DNA from 4 places in the Streptosporangium sp. NPDC020145 genome. Region 2 is predicted to be linked to each of the others. Evidence: riboswitches for the same ligand, from Rfam matches in the RefSeq annotation. Region 2 holds a riboswitch; each other region holds the start of a gene.
What was found. A riboswitch is a leader RNA that binds a small molecule or an ion and turns the genes downstream of it on or off. The one in region 2 is predicted to bind cyclic di-AMP.

Region 1 (2,191 bases), on a different contig from region 2:
GGGCGAGGTCGGCCTCACAGATGAGGACCTCGTGCTGCTGGCGGAGCTGGCCAAGGGCGTCACGGTCGACCGGGTCGGACGCCGCCTCGACATCAGCGGAAGAACGGTCCGCCGTAGACTCCGCGGAATCTGCGACCGCATCGGCGTGGCGACGGCCATCGAGGCCGTCGCCTGGGCGGCCCGCAGACGCCTCATCTGAGGCGAGCCCTTACCCGATGCCGTCCCGGACCCCCGCGTACGGCAGGGGCCCCCTGAGGGGCCGCTGCGGCCGTACGCGACCCGGGTGCGTCCTTCCCCGAACCGCCGTCGGCGGTTCGGGGCGGTCCAGCCGGCCCAGCCGGTCCGGGCGGTCCGGCCGGTTCAGGCGGCTCAGTCGGCGATGCGCACCCCGCCCGCGAAGGGACGGTTGTCGATCGGGGCGATGTGAATGACGTCGCCGGTCTGCGGCGCGTGGACCATGAGGCCCGCGCCGATGTAGATCCCGACGTGGTGCAGGTCGCTGTAGAAGAAGACGAGGTCTCCCGGGCGCAGGTCGCTCCTTGAGGAGATGTGGGTGCCCGCGGTCCACTGGTCGCCCGTGTAGTGCGGCAGGCTGATGCCGACCTTCTGGTAGGCCCACATCACCAGGCCGGAGCAGTCGAAGGAGTTGGGGCCCTCGGCCCCCCACACGTACGGCTTGAGCTGCTGGGTGAGGGCCCAGCGGGCGGCCTCGGCGGCCTTGCCCGAGCCGATGATCGGCACGTTGACCTTGACCCGGCTGCCCCGGTTGCGCCCGGCCTGCGAACGCACCTCGCTGAACAGGTCGCTCTCGACCCGCTTCACCAGCCGTTCGATCTTGGTCCGCCGGTCGCCGAGGTCGGACAGGAGGTCCTTGACCTCGTCGGTGCGGGCCTTGGCGCTGGCCTGCGCGCGCTGGGCGGTCTCGATCGCCTTGCTGACCTGCGCGACCTCCTCGCTCTGCTGCTGCTGGAGCGCGTAGTTCGTGGTGGCCTGGTCGAGGAAGGTGTCCGGGTTGGACGACTGGGTGAAGGCCAGCGCCGAGGCGAGCCCACCCGCCATGTAGGTGCTCTGGGCGAGCAGGGTGGCCTTCGTGCGCCGCTCGGCCAGCTGCGACTCGCTGGCGGCGAGGGTCTTCTTCGCGCTCTCCGCGGCGCGCTGCGCCTGCTTGAGCTTGACCCGCCCGCCGTTGTACTGCTCGGTGAGCGTCTCGATCTCGGTGTGCAGCTTCTCGGCCTGCTTGGCGAGCTCCTGCAGACTCGGTTTCGGCTCCGCGGTCGCGGCGAAGGGGGCGCCGAGGAGCAGGGAGGCGAAGGCGAGCCCGGCGATCACCACCTTGTGCCGCGGCCTGCGCACCCGGTGTTCTCGATGGCGGGCGTTCCCGCCCGCGCTCTCTCTCCCACGGTTGCGCGTGCGCTTCACCAACAGGCTCCTCTCTCGGCCGCCTACCGGGTTAGCTGACGGGTTCGGGCCGGAGGCAGCCCTACCGAGGCGCCGGTGGCACATCGGATTCACCCCGGGGGACGGCTGGAGGGTGGGTCCCCGGTTCCCCGAGTCGGGGATTCGGCGGCGCAGCACTTTACGGGTGCTGACATCGAGGACGGACATTAGTGCAATTGGCGGTTCATGCTCAACCAGAACTGTGAAGCCGGTGGAGCTTTCGCAACTGAAATGTCACGGTCGGGTCACGTAATTTCATGATCGACATATGTGCCACGCCGGGCATCCGCCTCCCCCGGCGCGGGGGTGGAGATTCTCGCAGGTCCGGGCCTTCGGACAAGGCCGGTCGAGGCGCGCTCGCCGGGCGGCCTCCCGGGGCGCGAAGAAGACGGCGAGATTCATCCGGCGGACCCCGCGACCGAGATAAGGGCAGGCCGTAAACAAGCGGTGACGAGGACGTACTCTGATCAGTCATGGAGCAGGTTGCGCAACAGTCCCCGGTGCGGGCCGTACCCGGCCGGGACGCGGTTTCCCCGGAGGCCCCGGAAGGGGAGTCGGTGGCGGTCTCCGGCGACGTCCCGGAAGGATCGTCGGCGGAGATCACGGTGCGCAGGGCCAGGACGCCGGACGTCCGCGCCATCCGCCGCCTGGTCGACACCTACGCCGGAGCGGGGCCGCGCCTGCTGGAGAAGGCGACCGTCACCCTTTATGAGGACATCCAGGAGTTCTGGGTGGCCGACGTGGCGGGAAAGGT
Region 2 (2,191 bases):
AGGAGAAGGTCGAGAAGATGATCAAAATCCAGACGAAGGTGCTGCGCGACCTCGGCACCTTCAGGCCGGGTGACCCCAACAGCACCGGCATGCAGTACAACGGCTCCGCCTCGGGCAACGCCAGGGCCGCGCTGACCTTCGCCTTCGCCCAGCTCGGCAAGCCCTACCGGTACGGCGGCACCGGCCCGGACAGCTGGGACTGCTCGGGGTTCGTGCAGGCCTCCTGGCGCAGCGGAGGCGTGAGCCTGCCCCGCACCACCTGGGAGCAGTGGAGCTGGGGCGCCAAGCGCAAGGTCTCGCTGAGCGACCTCCAGCCGGGGGACATCCTCTTCAGCCAGGGCCTGGGGCACGTCGGGCTCTACGCGGGCAACGGCAAGATCATCCACGCTCCCCAGACCGGGGACGTCGTCAAGGTCGTCCCCCTCTCCTCCTACGGCGGCCGTCTGCTCGGGGCCGTCCGTCCCTGACCCCCCTTGGCCCCGTCCATGTCCACGGGGCCTCTGGGGGCCGTCTGAACGCCTTCGCGACCGCGGGCCGTCCGTTCCACGGGCGGCCCGTTTGGCATGCCCGGGATCGCCGGAGTGGTCCTGTTCGACGCCCTTGTAGGTGAAGGGGCGCTTTGGGAAGTCACTGATAAATGTGATTTATGTGACACTTGTTGTGCTTCTCTGGAAGATCATTTCGAATGTGACGAGGGTCATATTTATAAGATCGTGATGCCGCACTATCAGGCCTTTCGTAAACATGAAAACCTTTTTGTGGATCTTCGTATTTGATGGGGTCTTTGCCGGGGCTTGGTGATCGGGGTACCTTCTGGCGGTCGCAGTGAGCAAGCCATGCCACCGCGTCGAATGCCGGTCCTGCGGGCCGGTGTCCGTATAGATATCCAGTCGGCCGCCGTTCCCCGAAGGGATCGGTTCCCATCACGGCGGCCCGCCGAGTTCGTGCAGCCAGGAGGCACGGAGCCGGGGAACCATCGGCCCTTGACATGTGGCCAGGGGTGAATCGACGCGTTTGCCGTCGTAGGGCGTCTTCCCAGCCCGAACCCGTCAGCTAACCCGGTAGGCATCAGTGGAAGTCCCAAGGAGAAATCCTGTCTACCACCCTGCAAAACCCCCGTTTGTCGCGCTTTTTCCGCCTTTACCTGGGTGGATTCGTCCTCACGCTGACCGCCTCAACCGGAGCGGTGGCACTGGGGCCGGCAACAGCACAGGCGACGACGGATACCGCGGTCGCGGTTCAGGCCAGGAGTACGGCGAAGGACACGTCGAAGAGCGCATCGAAGGGCACGTCGGAGGGCACTGCCGCGAACACGGCGAAGGCCCGTGTCAAGCGCACGGCGAAGGCCGCGATGAACCGGGCCGCACGGCAGCGGTCCAGGGCCAGGACGGCCGTGGCGACGGCCAGGAAACAGATCGGCGATCCGTACCGGTGGGGTGCCTCCGGTCCCGGAGCGTTCGACTGCTCGGGCCTGGTCCAGTACGCGTGGCGCAAGGCGGGCGTCTCCCTCCCCCGGGTGACGGGCAGCCAGTACCGCGCGGTCAGGAAGAAGGTCTCGTGGAGCAAGTTGCACCTCGGTGACCTGCTGTTCTTCTACGGCAAGGGCCACGTCGGCATGTACGTCGGCCACGGCAAGATGATCCACTCGCCGAGCAGCGGCAAGTCGGTCAGGATCGTGACGTTGAAGGGGTACTACAGGTCCGCCTTCGCAGGAGCGGTCCGTCCCGGCACCTGACAGCGGCGGACGGCCCCGCCCATCCTCCCGCGGATGGGCGGGGCCGCCGCCTGCCGGGGAACGTTCCGGCCGGGGCGTCGGCTAGCATCGGCTGCCATGTCCGTCCCGAAGGGGCGCCGCGCCGTGCTCGCCGGGATGCTCGCGCTGGCGGGCGCCGGGCTCGGCGGGGCGAGGCCCACGCCGCAGACGGCCCGCGACCTGTGGCCCGGCGCCGCCGAGGTGGTCCGGGGCGAGCGCTCCCTTGCCGTCGGCCACCGTGTCCCGCCCGCCGAACTGCGTGATCTCGCGGCCAGGGCCGACCGCGCCTGCCGTACGATCGCGCGGGTCTGGGGGCCGGTCAGGGCGGTGGTCGTGGTCCCCGCGACCGACGACGAGGCCGCGGAGCTCGCGGGGACGGCGCAGACCGGCGGGCTGGCCGCGCTGGCGACCGCGGACCGGGTGATCGTGGTGCCGACG
Region 3 (2,191 bases), on a different contig from region 2:
GGGTTCCTGACCTTCGCCAGCAGGGTGGAGTCCAGGTCCGACCACTTCAGCGGCTGGAGCGGGTCGAAGCCGTCCTTCGTGATGTAGATCTCGAAGGTGCCGGGGTGGTCGGCGGTGTAGGGGTAGCGGAAGGTGTAGGCGCCGCCGCCGGTCGGCATGGCCGTGGAGGGCCAGTCGGTGCGGGCCGCGTCGTAGGCCCGGTACTTGGCGCGTCCGGCGCTGCACAGCTGCCCGTCAGGGATGATCTCCCTGTGCTTTCCGTTGGCGGTGCCGATGTTCAACTCGTCCCAGTCGTAGAGCGGCTGGGTGTCCCATTTGCCGACGGCGGCCTTGCAGGCCGGGGTGTCGGGCGACTCCGGGTTCTCCAGATAGCAGGCGTAGACCCGGCTGACGGGTGTTCCCATCGATCCATGGGCGGACGCCGAACCGGCCATGACCGTCGAGAGCAGGACGGGTACGGCCGCCGCGACGGCGATCGCACCAAGCTTCCGATTGTTCATGAAGGGCTTCTCCTGGGGGGTATAAGGGCGGAGAACGTGCAGGTCAGGCCCATGATTACGGGTTAATTATTAGGTAAGTTTCCTAACAGTTTCACTGAACTTAACGCCATGGGCGGAGTGGGGTCAAGACCTGGCCAATGTCCCTTTCTTGGGGGTTGAAGGTAGATCTTCTGGGGTTTTCATGGCTTTTGCTTTGCTTTGTCCGTTTGTGGTGGGTAGTGTCCTAGTTGTTCTCGACCGGTGACTTGCCCCTCACGAGAAGGAGCGGTCGGTCGACGTCGAATCCCGAAGCCTCCCGAGGGCGACGGGAGCCGGGGACCCACCTTTTGGGGTGAATCCGCCGCGACAACGCGGCGGTAGGGCAACTCCACCGCCCGAACCCGTCAGCTAACCCGGTAGACGAGATGGAGAGGAGATCCCCTCATGGATCACGTCGTCGCCTACCCACCGGCACGCACCGCCTTCGCGCGGATCGACTGAGACTTCCGCCGCGCCTGACCGCGGCACCCCCGCCCCGCACCGCGCTCCGTGTACGCCCGCCTGTTTCCTGGTGCGGCCTCTCTTCCCTGTGAGCGCTCACGCCCCGTGCCCCACTGATCGCCGAACGTCTTCGGCCCGGCACGAGCGGCTGTCCTGTTCCCTCGTGAAAGAGCCCTGTCTTCATGCGTTTCTCCGCTGCCCTGCGCCATCGTCTGCTCGCCGCCACCCTTCTGAGCGCGAGCGTCCTGACCTCCGCGGGTGTCGTCTCCGCGCTGCCCGCCGCAGCCGACACCGGCACCGGAACCACCGCCACCGCCCCGGCCGCCGCTGAGCCCGTCCTGCTCAAGGGCTCGACCAAGGCCTCCTACTTCTGGGACGACTCCTCCGGCCGCGCCGGTGACACCGGTCTGCCCGCGAGCGGCAAGCCCATGCAGAAGGGCATGATCGCCAGCCCGAGCTGGCCGCTGTTCACCGAGGGCTACGTCCTCTACAACGGCAAGAAGGCCAAGTTCTTCGTCGGCGACCGCGGCCCCGGCGTGCCGTCGAGCAGCGGCGTCATGATCGACCTCGACGCCAAGACCTTCGCCGACCTGACCGGTGGCAGCTTCAACTCCGACACGCTGGGCGTGGACGGTGTCGACGGCCAGGGGCACATCAAGGTCGAGTACGTCATCACCAAGTGGGGCGACGGCGTCGGCAAGAAGAACTACCCCGTGGCCTTCTCCAGCGGAGCCTGGAAGCTCATGGACCACAACCCGGCCACGCCGCCGCAGACCGCCCTGGCCGACGCGCCGCGGCCGTAACCCCTCATCGCGAAATATCCCCCAACCCCGAAGACCCCCGACCCCCTTCGGATCCCCGCTTCCTGAGATCCCCGAAGGTCCCGCTCCTCTCCCGGGACCCCTCCTCCGATCCCCCTCGGAGTCCGAGACCCCCTCAGGAAGGACGAGGGCGGGCACCCCGCACAGGTGCCCGCCCTCGTTCCGCGTTCACCGGCCGTGCCGTACGGCCCGCGGGCCGGACCCTCGGTCTCTCCTCGGCGTCGCGTGGTCCCTCGCGGTCGTCCTCGCCGCTCCGGTCACCGGGGCGTCCGAGTGCGGGAGGTGATGGCGGCCAGGTTCTCCGCCGTCCTGCGTCCCTCAAGCCGCAGCAATCCGAGGTTGGACCCCGGGCGGGCGAGGATCGTGAGGACGATCTTCGGGCCCGCGGTG
Region 4 (2,191 bases), on a different contig from region 2:
GACTACCGCCGCTTCGGCGCCTACTGCAGGTCCAAGCTGGCCAACCTGCTGTTCGCCCTCGAACTACAGCGCCTGGCCGGAGGCAAACTGCTCAGCCTGGCCGTCCATCCCGGGCCGACGGCCACCTCGATCATGCGGCCGGGCGTGTTCACCCGGCCGGTCACCTCCTTCATGCGGCTGGCGCTCAAGGCTCCGGAGAAAGGGGCCCTCCCCTCCCTGTACGCCGCGACCCACCCCGGCGTGACCGGCGGCACGTACGTCGGCCCGGGCCCCAGGGCGCTGACGCCTTCGCCCAGGGCTCTCGACGAAGACCTGGCGCGGCGGCTGTGGATCGTCTCCGAGGAGCTCACGGGCGTACGGTTCGCCGCGCTCACGTCACGTCCCTGACCGGCCCCGGGGCCGGGGGCGACCCCGCCGGGACGGGTAAAGAGACCCCCTCTTGACCCGGTGGAGGAGGGGTCGGCCAAAAGATCTACGTTTACCTGGCACGCGAAGTCCTTGCCCTTGCCCTTCACCGTGCCCGTCGTGTCGCGATCCCCTCTCCCACCGGGGATCGCGTCACCGAAAGGGAGATCGTCTCGGGTCGACGAGGCCCCAGTCTTCCCCCTCGAACGGGGCCCATTCCCAAGCCAAGGCAATGTGTCGGACTTGTAATCGTCTGTCCGGTTCACGTACGTTCAACGAATTCGCGGCGAACGCCCAGACCTTCGCAGGTCAGCGCATTGCCACGACATTGCCCGACCGTGCTCCACCAGGTGGACATCCGCCTGATGGACACGGCCGCCGAATCCGCGAGTCTCGCGGAACCGGGGACCCAGGTCCTTTGGGGTGAATCAGCGCATACGCGCTGTAGGACACTTTCCAGTCCGAACCCGTCAGCTAACCCGGTAGGCGGCATGGAAGCGACGCAAGGAGCAGTACCCCATGGCCAAGCACCGCCTTACCTCCACCCCCAAGACGCACTACCTGGCCCGTGTCATCCTCGGCACCGCCATCGCCCTCAGCGGCGGAGTCGTCGCCGGTGGACCCGCCCTGGCGGACACCCCCGAGCAGACGTCCGCCACCGTCCGGAACGCGAGCGCGGACACCGCCAAGACCAGCCTCCAGACCACGGCCGAGCGCCTGCCCAAGGTGACCGCCCAGCAGGTTCTGAACATCGCCTCCCAGCAGATCGGCGTCAGCGAGAACGCCCAGGGCGGCGGCACCAAGTTCCACTCCTGGTACATGTCCAGTGAGCGCGCCAAGGAGACCACCGCCCGCGATGGCGGCCGCATCCAGGACTACGCCAACGCCCCCTGGTGCGCGATGTTCGTCTCCTGGGTCGGCGAGCAGGCCGGCATCCGCCCCACCATGGGCTGGGACGCCTACACCGTCACCCACGCCAAGTGGTTCAGGGAAAACGGCCACTGGGGCACCACTCCCAAGCCCGGCGCCGTCGTCTACTTCGACTGGAAGGGCGGCAAGGACCTCGACGGGATCGACCACGTCGGCTTCGTGAAGCAGGACAACGGCAACGGCACGATCACCACGATCGAGGGCAACACCGGCAACGGCAAGGTCGAGCAGCGCATCCGTCCGACCTCCCAGGTCGTCGGCTACGGCTACCCGGTCTACAGCGGCTGACCCCATCCCCTCCCTCCGTACGGCCCCCGCCGTACGAGACCCCCATCCGCGGCGGACTCCCCGCCCGCCGCGGCGGTGATCCCCCGAATCCGGAAAGGGCCGTGGCTCCCCGAGCCACGGCCCTTTCGGCGTCCCGTCCCTCCGTCGATATGGGAGCGCTCCCAAAAAGAAGCACATCCATTTTGCGGTCGTTTGAGCCCATAAGTCGCAATGGAAACGGAGGAGGGTAACGGTTGCGTCTCGTCGTATTGACGTCGGCCCACCCGTCGGCCACGCTTCGTGGGAGCGCTCCCAACACGTTGAGGAACCGCCTCGTCGCAGAGCCGCGTCTGTCGGGGACCGGCCCGTGACGACACCTCCCACCGATTCGGGCGAACGACCTGAGAGGGGTCCGGAATGTTGAACCACAGGCGGCGCGGCAGGCTCGCCGCGGTCACGACGGTCACGGCCGCGGCGCTGGCCTTGACCTCGTGCGGTTCCGGCGGGACGGACGGGCCCGCGTCCACGGCGGCCGAACCGGTCGTCGTCACCGTGCACACCTTCGGCGGCGGCGAGAACTTCGGCTACG

Region 1: it holds a riboswitch for cyclic di-AMP, as region 2 does, so the genes downstream of both, ABZ463_RS29415 (NlpC/P60 family protein) here and ABZ463_RS10825 (C40 family peptidase) in region 2, are expected to answer to the same signal.
Region 3: it holds a riboswitch for cyclic di-AMP, as region 2 does, so the genes downstream of both, ABZ463_RS06775 (hypothetical protein) here and ABZ463_RS10825 (C40 family peptidase) in region 2, are expected to answer to the same signal.
Region 4: it holds a riboswitch for cyclic di-AMP, as region 2 does, so the genes downstream of both, ABZ463_RS01115 (CHAP domain-containing protein) here and ABZ463_RS10825 (C40 family peptidase) in region 2, are expected to answer to the same signal.

Annotation. Positions count from the first base shown of each region.
Region 1 covers NZ_JBEXZT010000020.1:107,126-109,316, forward strand. Annotated here, with positions in the region: gene ABZ463_RS29410 (LuxR C-terminal-related transcriptional regulator) at 1-199, shown strand, start outside; gene ABZ463_RS29415 (NlpC/P60 family protein) at 370-1,419, opposite strand; cyclic di-AMP (ydaO/yuaA leader) riboswitch at 1,425-1,576, opposite strand; gene ABZ463_RS29420 (amino-acid N-acetyltransferase) at 1,911-2,191, shown strand, end outside.
Region 2 covers NZ_JBEXZT010000004.1:534,913-537,103, forward strand. Annotated here, with positions in the region: gene ABZ463_RS10820 (NlpC/P60 family protein) at 1-467, shown strand, start outside; cyclic di-AMP (ydaO/yuaA leader) riboswitch at 925-1,083, shown strand; gene ABZ463_RS10825 (C40 family peptidase) at 1,352-1,735, shown strand; gene ABZ463_RS10830 (hypothetical protein) at 1,832-2,191, shown strand, end outside.
Region 3 covers NZ_JBEXZT010000003.1:280,194-282,384, reverse strand. Annotated here, with positions in the region: gene ABZ463_RS06780 (lytic polysaccharide monooxygenase) at 1-500, opposite strand, end outside; cyclic di-AMP (ydaO/yuaA leader) riboswitch at 767-917, shown strand; gene ABZ463_RS06775 (hypothetical protein) at 1,163-1,783, shown strand; gene ABZ463_RS06770 (roadblock/LC7 domain-containing protein) at 2,059-2,191, opposite strand, start outside.
Region 4 covers NZ_JBEXZT010000001.1:261,728-263,918, reverse strand. Annotated here, with positions in the region: gene ABZ463_RS01120 (oxidoreductase) at 1-387, shown strand, start outside; cyclic di-AMP (ydaO/yuaA leader) riboswitch at 772-909, shown strand; gene ABZ463_RS01115 (CHAP domain-containing protein) at 925-1,623, shown strand; gene ABZ463_RS01110 (ABC transporter substrate-binding protein) at 2,020-2,191, shown strand, end outside.